DNA from 2 places in the Solibacillus silvestris genome. Region 2 is predicted to be linked to the other one. Evidence: riboswitches for the same ligand, from Rfam matches in the RefSeq annotation. Region 2 holds a riboswitch; the other holds the start of a gene.
The links. A riboswitch is a leader RNA that binds a small molecule or an ion and turns the genes downstream of it on or off. The one in region 2 is predicted to bind glycine.

Region 1 (5,890 bases), on a different contig from region 2:
TTTATCGCATTGATCGATGAACGGGTTGTTGGTATTGTCGATGTCATTGAATCACAAAAAACTGCAGAAATCGATAACTTTTTCGTAAGTCCGCAATTTCAGCGTCAAGGGATCGGCACAACGATGCAACAATATATTATGGAAAACTATGAGCGGAAGGTGATTATTTTAGTAGCGGATGGAAAGGATACGCCTAGGGAAATGTATACAAAACAAGGATATACTTATATTGGAAAACAATATAACGCACTTAAAATGAATTTTGATTGAAAAACTGTCCTAAACAATATATTTTTGCGCAATAATATTGAATTTCGTAACTTTTGTTTCTTTCATACGACTAATGTATGAAAGAAACGAGGTGAATTACATTGAAAAAATGGTTTCCTTATATAGTTGTTAGCATAATATTTTTACTTGCAGCGTGTAATATGAATGAACAGACAAATTCGTCAGAACCTGTTGACCAAGAACAAACAGACAATAAAGAAAATGAAAATGATGATCAAGGCGGAACGAAAAGCAATGAAGTTCAATATGAATTATTGTTTCAATTAGATTCGATTCCCCCAGAAGTCGGTACAAGCATTTCAATCGTGCAAGACGAGAAGCTTTATACAGCATGGGCGGAAATTTTCGGATTTGACTCTGTTCCGGCAATCGATTTTGAAACAGAGGAAGCTCTTTTCGTCACAGCATATTCGGATGGCTGCGGAAGAGAGCTTGAATATATTGATAAAGAAGAGGAAACGCTGATCATCAAGTTAAATTATCATGAAAATATTCGAAAAAAGGACGAAATTGCGTGTACAGACATAGCCTTGCCGAACACATATGTTGTGAAAATGGAAAAAACGGATACGAAACAAGGAAAGCTGATTGATATTAATCGCACATCGTATGAAGATGATTCAATTGTTCAGGATAAGCTGCAATAAAAATCAGAAAGCGTGAACTGCGCGTAAATACAGTTTCAAACAATACGAGGAGCTACCAATTCCTTCATAATAAATAAGTATTGAATATTACACTGAAAATGATAGATTCATTATTTTCGGTGTAATATTTTTTTAGCGGAAATTTTCTGTAATAGGGATGCATAATAGTGGAAATATAGGCAAATTGCTAGTCATTTGTAGATTTGCATTTTAAGAGCATTGTATCGGATGACAATAATTGATAGTATTAGTTATCGTACAATAATAGTATTGAACGCGATCTATAGGAAGTTGGAAGATGCCGACAACTTATGGGCAAATAATTGCATATATATCAAGCGAAGATCGTCGTGGATGACACTACTGACGGGAGCAGTTTCTGGAGAGAGCGCGTATAACGCGTCGCCGAAGGGTTCATAATCTCAGGCAAAAGGACAGAAGAGTAATGAGAGACGTTATTATTCTTATTTAACAGGGCTGATATTTTTATCGGCCCCTTTTTTATTTTCAGAAAATTCGATTGATGGACCGCGTTGTTTTACTTATTATTTTGCGCTGCGAATAAGCAGACAAAATATTTATCCTTTGGAGGGAATCGTTTTGGAACAACATGAATTGAAGCGCGATCTTAAAAATCGTCATGTTCAATTAATCGCGATTGGAGGAACAATCGGAACGGGGTTATTTTTAGGCTCGGGAAAAGCGATTTCACTTGCAGGGCCATCTATTATTTTTGCGTATTTAATCGTTGGAACTGCACTGTTTTTCGTTATGCGTGCACTTGGTGAATTGCTTTTGTCAAAAGGCGGCTATTCATCGTTCACGGAGTTTGCGACAGAATATTTGGGAGATTGGGCAGGCTATGTGACAGGGTGGACGTATTGGTTTTGCTGGATTATGACCGCTATGGCGGATATTATTGCGGTCGGGATGTATACGCAATATTGGTTTAATATTCCGCAATGGGTGCCGGCAATTGCATGCTTAGTCGGTCTTCTGGCACTGAATTTGCTGACTGTAAAATTATTTGGTGAATTGGAGTTCTGGTTTGCCCTTATTAAAATTATTACGATTGTCGCTCTCATTGCAATCGGCATCGTCTTGTTGATCATCGGTTTTGAAACAGAAACAGGGAAGGTTGCCGTAGCGAATCTTTGGGAGCACGGCGGATTGTTTCCGAATGGCGCATTTGGCTTTTTAATGGCATTCCAAATGGTTGTATTTGCTTTTGTCGGTGTGGAGCTTGTCGGTGTATCGGCAGCGGAAACGGCCAATCCCCAAAAGAATATACCATCAGCCATCAATAAAATACCAATTCGCATTTTATTGTTTTATGTTGGGGCGTTATTTGTCATTTTAACGATCAACCCTTGGAATACGCTAAGTGCAGCGAGCTCGCCGTTTGTGCAGGTTTTTGCGTTGGTGGGAATACCGATTGCAGCGGGTTTGATCAACTTTGTTGTGCTGACATCGGCAGCGTCTGCGGGAAATAGCGGGATGTTCTCGACAAGTCGTATGTTGTTTAGCTTAGGAAACAATAAGCAAGCACCAGCACCATTCAGCCGATTGAATAAAAATGCCGTACCGCAAAATGGCTTGCTCTTTTCGGCGGTAGTTGTGTCGATCGGGGCATTGCTTAGTTATTTCATGCCTGATGATGCGTTTAATATTGTCACGACGATTAGTGCAATATGCTTTATTTGGGTATGGAGCATCATTTTAATTTCACATATTGTCTATAAAAAGCGTCACCCGCAATTGCACGCAAAATCGATTTTCAAGGCACCGCTGACACCGTTTATCAATTATGCAATATTGGCGTTCTTTGTGTTTTTATTAGTCATTATGGGTGTTTCGGAATATACTAGAACATCTTTAATGCTTACTCCGTTATGGTTTGTTTTATTGTTCATTTTATACGCAATTCGAAAAAAATAGGGAAAAGAATCCGGGCTTCCATAGAAGAGGCCCGGATTGTTCTTTTCGATGCTTTTTCAATTTAGGCTTACCTGTATTTGCATAATGGGGGTTAATTGCTTCATAATGCCATTTACTGCAGTTTACCTAATAGATGCTTCCTTGCTTCCATATATATTTTGTCATCGCAAGCATCGCATGAAAACTTCCCGCGCATATTCCGTTTGAACTTTTGATATTTCTTCGTGCCCTCTTTTAAAAGGAAAGGCTTTTTGCAGCAAAAACAAGTCGTTTCATATGTGATCATTTTATCTCCTCCTGAACGAAAAGAAATTTATTTTTCAATAAATGAACATAAACGAAGCAAGCAATCAATACACCGATAAAAGCGAATAAACTAGTAACAAGCCGGATTGAAAACATTTCCGCCAACAAGCCGATAATCAATGTTAAAGAAATTTGCATTATACTTTCGATTAGGCTGAGCGAACTGCTGAAACGCCCCATCAACTTTGCAGGAATTGTTTGCTGATAAAATGTTGCATATCCTGCATTGCTGAATGCCATGAACAACCCGAGCAGTATAAAGGCTCCAACAGCAATGAGCAGATTTTGCGAAAAATAAAAAGTGAAATAACAAATGAGAGTGAATGTAAACCCTGCTCCAATATACGAAGCCAATGAAAATTTATGTACAAATTTCGCGGCCAAAAAACCGCCGACAATAGCGCCGATTCCTGTCATCCCAACGATGATGCCATATGCAGTATCGGAAACGTTATGGAAATCCTTTAAAAAAGACATTTCCTGAGAATCGAGCGAATAGCAAATCATGAGCGCGATGGAATAGAACATGAAAAATTGCAGCATTGCTTTTTTTTCGCGAATGAACTGCCAAACGAGATAAAAATCATCAAGTATAATGGCAGGTGTAAGCATTTTGGACTGGCTGTCTTCTTTTTGCTGCACATTCGGCAATAAATACATCATCGATGCACTGAGAAGCAGCATGCAGCCATTCGTCCACATCGCGGCGGCCGTATTGCTGAAGGCGATAATTGCCCCGCTTAAAGCAGGTCCGATCATAAAACTCCCCGAGCCTAACATGCTATTAATCGCATTGAAGCGCAAGCGATTCTTTTGCTCGACAATTTTTGCGATCATATATGTGCCGCTCGGATTTGAAAAGCTCGTCGTAATATTGGCCAGAAAAATGAAACAATAAATCATCCAAATATCCGTAAGAAAGGGCATTGTAAAAACGATCAAAGCACGAAATAAATCGCCGCCAATCAAAATGAATCTTTTGTTTGACCGGTCCACGATGGAACCAGCGAAAAAACTGCAAATGATGCGAGCGATGGGGCCTATTATATAAATGCCTGCAACAGCTGCGGGTGACTGTGTTAAATGCCAGACAGACAGATTAAGCGCAATCAAATAAATCCAGCTGCCTAATCGGGAAATGCCGAATCCAAACCATAAATAAAAATAATCCTTCTTCAGCTCCATATGCTTCCTCCTTAACGGCTCATACGCTGCCGTATGTTTTCACTTGCACCGAGTGCCAGCTTATAGCATTGGCTCGCTTGCTTATAGGCGTTCAAATGTTCATAAAATCGTCCCCATAGCGGTGCATAAAAAATTGTCAATGCATAATATTGCTGGTCATTAAAATGGGGGAAAACCGTCTCTTCAAGCTCCTTTAGCCGTCTGATTGAATGGCCCTCTTCCAAAGCGTATTGAAGAAGCCGCCGCTGGTAAATATGGTGCAGCACTGAAAATGCAGATTCATCATAGCGTGAGAGTAACTTGTTTAATTGGGCGGAATCGTTTTGCTGATAGCAAGTGCGCATCCAGTTAATAACAGAATGCAAATCTTCATCATATTGGTTGGCGATTTTATAATGCTCGCTTGCCCTTTGAAATGATTGTTGGCACTCATAGCAATACGCAATATTATTATGCAGTGAACTCCATTGCAGCGGCGATTGGATTGAAGGTACATTTGCTAGCAAGTCAAGTCCCGCTTCGAATTCCCGCAATGCTTCACGAAAGCGGTGCAAATCATTGTAGATGACGCCTTTCATCGAATAGAGCTTAAGTTGAAACAATGGCTTGAACTGATGTTTGAAAAAATGGTTTGCCAAGTCAATATGGTGAAGCGCCTTTTGGAAATTGTAGCTTCGATGATTCGAAAAAGCGATATGATAATGGTAATTTGCAAGCTCGAATGGATGGGCGTTTGCTAAATATTGCGAATAGGCATGGCGCTGCTCTTTCATCGCCAGTTGTTCAAACTCCGAAAAAGACAAATGTCCGAATGCGGTGATCGCAACAAAAAGTTCTGTAATGCGGTCCCTTTTCCAACTGACAATCGGTTCGATTTCGCGCAAAAGATTTCTCGCCTGAATATCCTCTTTTATCGAATACAAATAGCGTCCATACACGAGCTTTGCGAGTATTTGCTGTTCAACGGATTGTTCATTTTGCTGCAAAGCAAGCAGCTGGTTGATTTCGTCGGCAGTCAATGCATTATTGGACAGTAATTTTTCATACGCCGTTTCCAAAAAAGCCATTTGATTTTCCAAATGTTGCTGAAGGCTAAAAAAGTTTATGCCCAACTTATCGAATAGTTGTTCATACATAGAGTTTTCCGCAATGACTAGTTCATTTTCGATGCGGCTTAAATAGGAGGGGGTGCATATGCCGAATGCGACCTCGTCCTGTGTTAATTTCTTTTTTTGCCGGAAGTATTTTAATAGCTTTCCCCAAGCCTGATCATTTTTTTCCATTTCGAACACCTCGTGTTTATTTTAACAAATTAATAACTGATTATATTGTGAATTTTCACTCGAAAATGGGCAATCAATGTAAGAAAAACGGGGAAATTACACAAATGTTGCGGTGAAATATGTTTTTCTAATTGCATAATCGCACATTGCTCTATATGATAAGAAAATAAAAAAGGTAATTTCGTTTCAAATGGGAGCTTAGATTGGAGAGATTCATATGTTTTTTTATGAAGTGGATAA
Region 2 (5,890 bases):
TTTAATATTGACGAGGCAGTTTTCCCGTCATTTAGGCAATTTATTATTGGCAGGGTTTTCCTTGCAAAATGCATTCGACCATTTAAAATCCCAGCAGCATCAAAAGCAAATTGCATACATTGCCAATACTTTGCAGCAGCGCATACTGATCGGTGATTCTTTGGCGCGTGCGGCGGAAGTTGTCGGCTATTTTTACCCGAAATTTGAGCATTTCATTGCACATGGCGAGGCAAGTGGATTATTAGGGCGGGAACTGATCTTATATTGCGAGCTTCTTGATGAAAAGCTCCAAAAAATAATCGAACGTTTATTGGCGATCATCCAGCCCCTGCTTTTCATTATTATCGCTATTTGTGTAATTGCCGCATATTTAAGCATTTTGATTCCTATGTATGATGTAATCGACTTTATATAAGAAGAGGTGAAATAGATGAAAAATGAAAAAGGATTTACGCTAGTAGAAATGCTTGTAGTGCTATTGATTATTTCGATCTTAATATTAGTGACTATACCAAATGTATCACGGCATTTCGCTTCAATTGATGAAAAAGGATGCGATGCATATATTCTAATGCTGCAAGGGCAAGTGGAGGCTTATAAACTGGACAAAAAGGAATACCCAAGCTCGATTTCCGATTTAGTAAATGAAAAGTATATTGTCGAAGAGGATTTGAGGTGCCCGGATAATACACAAATACAAATAGAAGATGGGAAAGTGATCGGTCCATCGAAGAAGCGTGATTCCAATGAGTCCGATAAAACATAGAATAAAAGCATTATTGAACGATGAACGAGGATTTACGCTTTTGGAAATGCTTGTTGTCCTGGCAATTTTTTTAATTGTTCAATCTGCAATTTTATATTTTTCCCATGAGCCATTAGTCGACTATACGGAGAAACAAGTCATGAGTCAAAACGAATTGTTAATAAGAATGGCACAGCTGAGCTCGATCGAAACGGGAAGCCCGCATAGCTTTCAAGTCGTAAATTGTAATCGCATCATAATAAAGGAACGCAATCAGCCTGTACATTTGTATGACCAACGTTTACCCCGCCATGTTGAATTATTTTTGTCGACGCCCGGCTCTAGCCTCATCTTTAATACGAGAGGAAATGTTCAGGCATTCGGCAGGCTAACCTATCATTTCGAAAATGTGAGCTATCAGTACTCGATTAATATCGGGAAAGGAAGAATTTTGGATAAGGAGGTTTTTCATGGGGCAACAGGGCATAACACTTGTGGAAACATTGTTAGCGGTCGTCATTTTATTTTTTCTCTCTTCGACGATCATTCCCCTCACGTATAATATGAAGCAGCAAATCGCGGTTCAAAAAGTGCAAGCACATGCAGCGGAGGCCGCTTTCATCGGTGCGCTGAAATATGCGAGATATGGAGAATATTCGGGAATACAGCAAATTGATGATACTCTGTTCAGTTGGGTTTATGATGGCAGCCATATTTGTGTCATGTTTGAAGCAGATGGGCTGGAAGAGGAGCTATGCGTATGATCAGAAGCAGATTGAACGAGAGAGGATTTACATTATTGGAAAGTCTGTTTCAATTAGCCGTCTTCTTTTTATTCGCTTCGATCAGTCTTCTTATCTTCGTCTGGGTGCGGGATATTCAGCAATTACAACAAATGAACGATGATGTGAATTGGGAATTTTTCATTTATGATTTGCATCAATATAATATGAACTCGGCATCCGGAAAAATATTGGATTCAAACAAATTGCAACTTGAAATTTTGAATGATCCAAGTGATCGGCTATTTATATTTGATAAATCAGAGCACCATTTACGGAAAAGATCGAATAAAGGCGGGAATGAAATAATGCTGCCGCATGTTCGCAATTGGCATTTACATGTTGCAGGACATGAAATAAATATGAAAGTGGTGATGCAGGATGGAACCGAGCGACAAAGAGCGCTCGTCTTACCAATGGCTCCGGAATGAAAGAGGCGCGTTATTTTTATTGGCCGTACTGTTATTATTTATTGTTACGGGGGCTGCAATTTTATATACGAATGCATTTTTTGCCCAACTAAAAATTTATAATTCGTTGGAATCTATTTACGTTCGTGCTACGATAAACATACTAAATACTCATTGAAGTTCAACTCTTTTCAGTAGAGGGCACCTATTCCGATAGACGGGAAAGTGAATGCAAGTATTCCTCTCTATTAGCAATAGTACAAGCATTTATTGAAAAGAAGTGAAAGCCCCGGTAATATGACGAATTTGGGCATGTATTCCGATAAAGGAAGACAGCTGTTGTCGAATGATGCGGCAACAGTTGTCTGACCCACGGCTTGAGGTCCTGAACACAAAGCCAAATTCGGCTGCAATTACACGGAAGATGGTATGAATTGAGTAGCTCGTAATTAGAAGAAGGTGAACAGCATGCGAAAAATATATTTAGTTGGATTTATGGGATGCGGAAAGAGTGCGATTGGTAGACGTTTAAGTTATTTCTTGAAAATGCCTTATTACGATATGGACCATGAAATTGTCCGGCAGCAAGGAATGACGATTCCAGAAATTTTCGAGAAATACGGAGAAGCGCATTTCCGGGAAATCGAGACGGATTTTTTAAAAAGTTTCCGTGATGAAGCATGCATTATCGCAACAGGTGGTGGAGTGGCAGTTAACGAAGAGAACCGTAAAATTATGCGTCATACAGGCCTTGTTTTTTTTCTGGATGCAAAATTTGAGGACATTTATATGCGCATCCGCAATGACAAAAACCGCCCCATTGTACAGAAATCTACAGAAGAGGAGTTAGAAGAGCTGTATTACTATCGCAGAAAGTTTTATAGGGAAGCAGGCCATATACAAGTGCTTACGGCAAGTAGAACGTTAAGGCAAATTGTCGAATATATTGCTTTCCAAGTAAACAGACTGAAAGGCGAATGATTTCTATTATTTCTTTGATATAATTCGTGTTTTAACTAAAAACAAAAAAAGATTGCGTTTTCAATGTGTTCAATGTTAGGATATTGCTAAGAGTTAAGTTATAAATTTAGTTAAAGAAACTGACGCGGATGATGGTACGGGGAGAGAACGTGAAGTCACGTCGCCGAAGGAGCAAATAGCGCAGCTATGAATCTCTCAGGCAAAAAGACTCGTATTGGACGCAACTCTGGAGAGCGCTGCATGGAATTTATTGCAGCCACCAACGGGGAAAGCCTAAAATGTGATAGATAATCAAACTTAGGTGTAACTTTCAGGTGCAAGGACAGAGAATCTCGGAAAAGGGATTCGTCTGTCTTTTTTTATGGAGAAGAAAGCAGTTGCTTTCTGAAAAGTCTATAAAAAAGGCAGTGTTTCGCGTTATATTTATGCAAAATACAGTTCCCTTTTCAAATGATCGGTCTACAATCATACATACTTAAGGAGGACATGAACATGGCAAATGAATTAAAACGTACACCACTTTTTGATGAATATGCAAAATATGGTGGGAAAACAATCGATTTTGGTGGTTGGGAATTACCGGTGCAATTTTCTTCAATCAAGGAAGAACATGATGCAGTGCGAAACCGAGCTGGCCTTTTTGATGTTTCCCATATGGGCGAAATTTTTGTGGAAGGACCGGATGCGCTTTCGTATTTACAAAAGATGCTTTCAAATGATATTTCCAAAATTGCAATTGGCGGTGCGCAATATAGCGCATTATGCTATGAAAGCGGCGGTGTTGTAGACGATTTATTAACATATCGTTTAGCGGATGACCGTTATTTGCTTTGTGTGAATGCGGCTAATATTGAAAAAGACTTTGAATGGCTGCAGCAGCATCTAGAAGGTGATGTGAAAATTACCAATGCTTCAGATGAATATGCCCAAATCGCACTGCAAGGCCCTTTGTCGCAGGAAGTGTTACAGAAGCTGACATCTATGGATTTGGCGACAATTAAATATTTCAAATTCCAAGATAATGTAGATGTAGGCGGACATTCCGTGCTTGTATCCCGCTCAGGCTATACAGGTGAAGACGGTTTTGAAATTTACGGCACACCACAGGCGATTGTTGACCTTTGGAACAAAATTTTAGAAGCCGGAAAAGACAAGGGAGTTGTAGCAGCCGGTTTAGGTGCTCGCGATACATTGCGCTTTGAAGCATGCTTACCATTATATGGTCAAGAACTATCAAAAGATATATCTCCGCTCGAAGCTGGAATTGGCTTTGCGGTGAAACTGGCAAAAGACCCGCAATTTATCGGGCAGCAAGCTTTAATTGAACAAAAAGAAAAGGGACTTTCACGTAAATCAGTCGGCATTGAAATGATCGACAAAGGAATTCCGCGTCATGGCTATAAAGTATTCAAAGATGGCGTAGAAATTGGCGAAGTTACAACAGGTACGCAATCGCCGATGACAAAACGCAATATCGGTTTAGCGTTAATTGACGCAAAATTCGCGGAAGTTGGAATTGAAGTAGAAATTGAAGTTCGCAAAAATAAAGCGAAAGCAGCAATCGTGGAAACACCATTTTATAAACGCAGTAAATAAAAATTTTGAAAAGAGGGTTAACAATGAAACATCGTTATTTACCTATGACGGAACAAGACAAGCAAGAAATGTTAGACCGTATCGGAGTTGCTACAATCGATGAGCTTTTTGCGGATATACCGGAAAAAGTTCGCTTCCAAGGGAATTATAAAATCAAAGAAGCAAAATCTGAAGCAGCGTTAATGAAAGAATTGTCTCAAATGGCGGCTAAAAATAAAGATACAGCAAGCAATGTATCGTTTTTAGGTGCGGGTGTCTACAATCACTACAAGCCGGTTATTGTCGATCATGTCATATCGCGCTCAGAGTTTTATACAGCATACACACCTTACCAGCCCGAAATTTCGCAAGGTGAGCTGCAGGCGATTTTTGAGTTCCAAACGATGATTGCGGAGCTGACAGGGATGGATATCGCCAACTCGTCCATGTACGATGGCGGTACAGCGTTGGCAGAGGCAGGAATGCTCGCTGCGGGCCATACACGTCGCAATAAATTATTGATTTCTGGGGCAGTACATCCAGAATATAAAGATGTTGTCGCAATGTATGCATATGGCCAATCAATTGAAGTTGTAACAATCCCGGCTAAAGATGGTGTGACGGATATCGATGCATTAAAAGGGTTGATTGATGACCAAACAGCTGGTGTCATAGTGCAATATCCGAACTTCTTTGGTCAAATCGAAAACCTGCAGCCACTTGCAGATATTACACATGAAGCAAAGGGATTATTTATCGTGTCTGCCAACCCATTGGCACTTGGCGTTTTAACACCACCCGGAAAATTAGGTGCGGACATTACAGTAGGTGATGCGCAAGTATTCGGTATCGCGGAAGCGTTCGGTGGCCCACACTGCGGTTACTTCGCCGTAACGAATAAATTAATGCGTAAAGTGCCAGGTCGTTTAGTTGGAGAAACAGTAGACCAAGACGGACGCCGTGGTTATGTATTAACATTGCAAGCGCGTGAGCAGCATATTCGCCGTGATAAAGCGACATCGAATATTTGCTCCAACCAAGCATTGCTTGCACTTGCCTCATCTGTTGCAATGACGGCTCTCGGAAAACAGGGGATGCAGGAAATGGCGAAACAAAATATCGTGAAAACACGATTTGCAAAAAATGCATTTGAAGCAGCTGGTTTTGAAGTTGTTTATCAAGGGGCGCACTTCAATGAAATCGTCGTTAATGCGAGACATAATGTAACACAGTTAAACAAAGCATTAATCGAAAAAGGTATTATTGGCGGTTTTGATTTAGGTCGTGTTTATCCGGAATTAGAAAATCATGCACTAATTGCTGTTACGGAAATTCGTACAAAGGAAGAAATCGAGCAATTAGTTGCAGAAATGGGGGCTTACAATGCATAACGAAAA

Region 1: it holds a riboswitch for glycine, as region 2 does, so the genes downstream of both, ACTHOQ_RS00120 (amino acid permease) here and gcvT (glycine cleavage system aminomethyltransferase GcvT) in region 2, are expected to answer to the same signal.

Annotation. Positions count from the first base shown of each region.
Region 1 is NZ_JBQCJW010000001.1:20,726-26,615, reverse strand. Features, by position in the region: gene ACTHOQ_RS00130 (GNAT family N-acetyltransferase) at 1-270, shown strand, start outside; gene ACTHOQ_RS00125 (dehydrogenase) at 432-938, shown strand; glycine riboswitch at 1,308-1,386, shown strand; gene ACTHOQ_RS00120 (amino acid permease) at 1,539-2,876, shown strand; gene ACTHOQ_RS00115 (hypothetical protein) at 2,989-3,162, opposite strand; gene ACTHOQ_RS00110 (MFS transporter) at 3,159-4,367, opposite strand; gene ACTHOQ_RS00105 (helix-turn-helix domain-containing protein) at 4,379-5,650, opposite strand; gene ACTHOQ_RS00100 (GNAT family N-acetyltransferase) at 5,868-5,890, shown strand, end outside.
Region 2 is NZ_JBQCJW010000037.1:7,658-13,547, forward strand. Features, by position in the region: gene comGB (competence type IV pilus assembly protein ComGB) at 1-415, shown strand, start outside; gene comGC (competence type IV pilus major pilin ComGC) at 431-766, shown strand; gene ACTHOQ_RS16400 (prepilin-type N-terminal cleavage/methylation domain-containing protein) at 747-1,307, shown strand; gene ACTHOQ_RS16405 (pilus assembly FimT family protein) at 1,216-1,509, shown strand; gene comGF (competence type IV pilus minor pilin ComGF) at 1,506-1,958, shown strand; gene ACTHOQ_RS16415 (shikimate kinase) at 2,406-2,918, shown strand; glycine riboswitch at 3,047-3,139, shown strand; glycine riboswitch at 3,143-3,246, shown strand; gene gcvT (glycine cleavage system aminomethyltransferase GcvT) at 3,411-4,514, shown strand; gene gcvPA (aminomethyl-transferring glycine dehydrogenase subunit GcvPA) at 4,538-5,884, shown strand; gene gcvPB (aminomethyl-transferring glycine dehydrogenase subunit GcvPB) at 5,877-5,890, shown strand, end outside.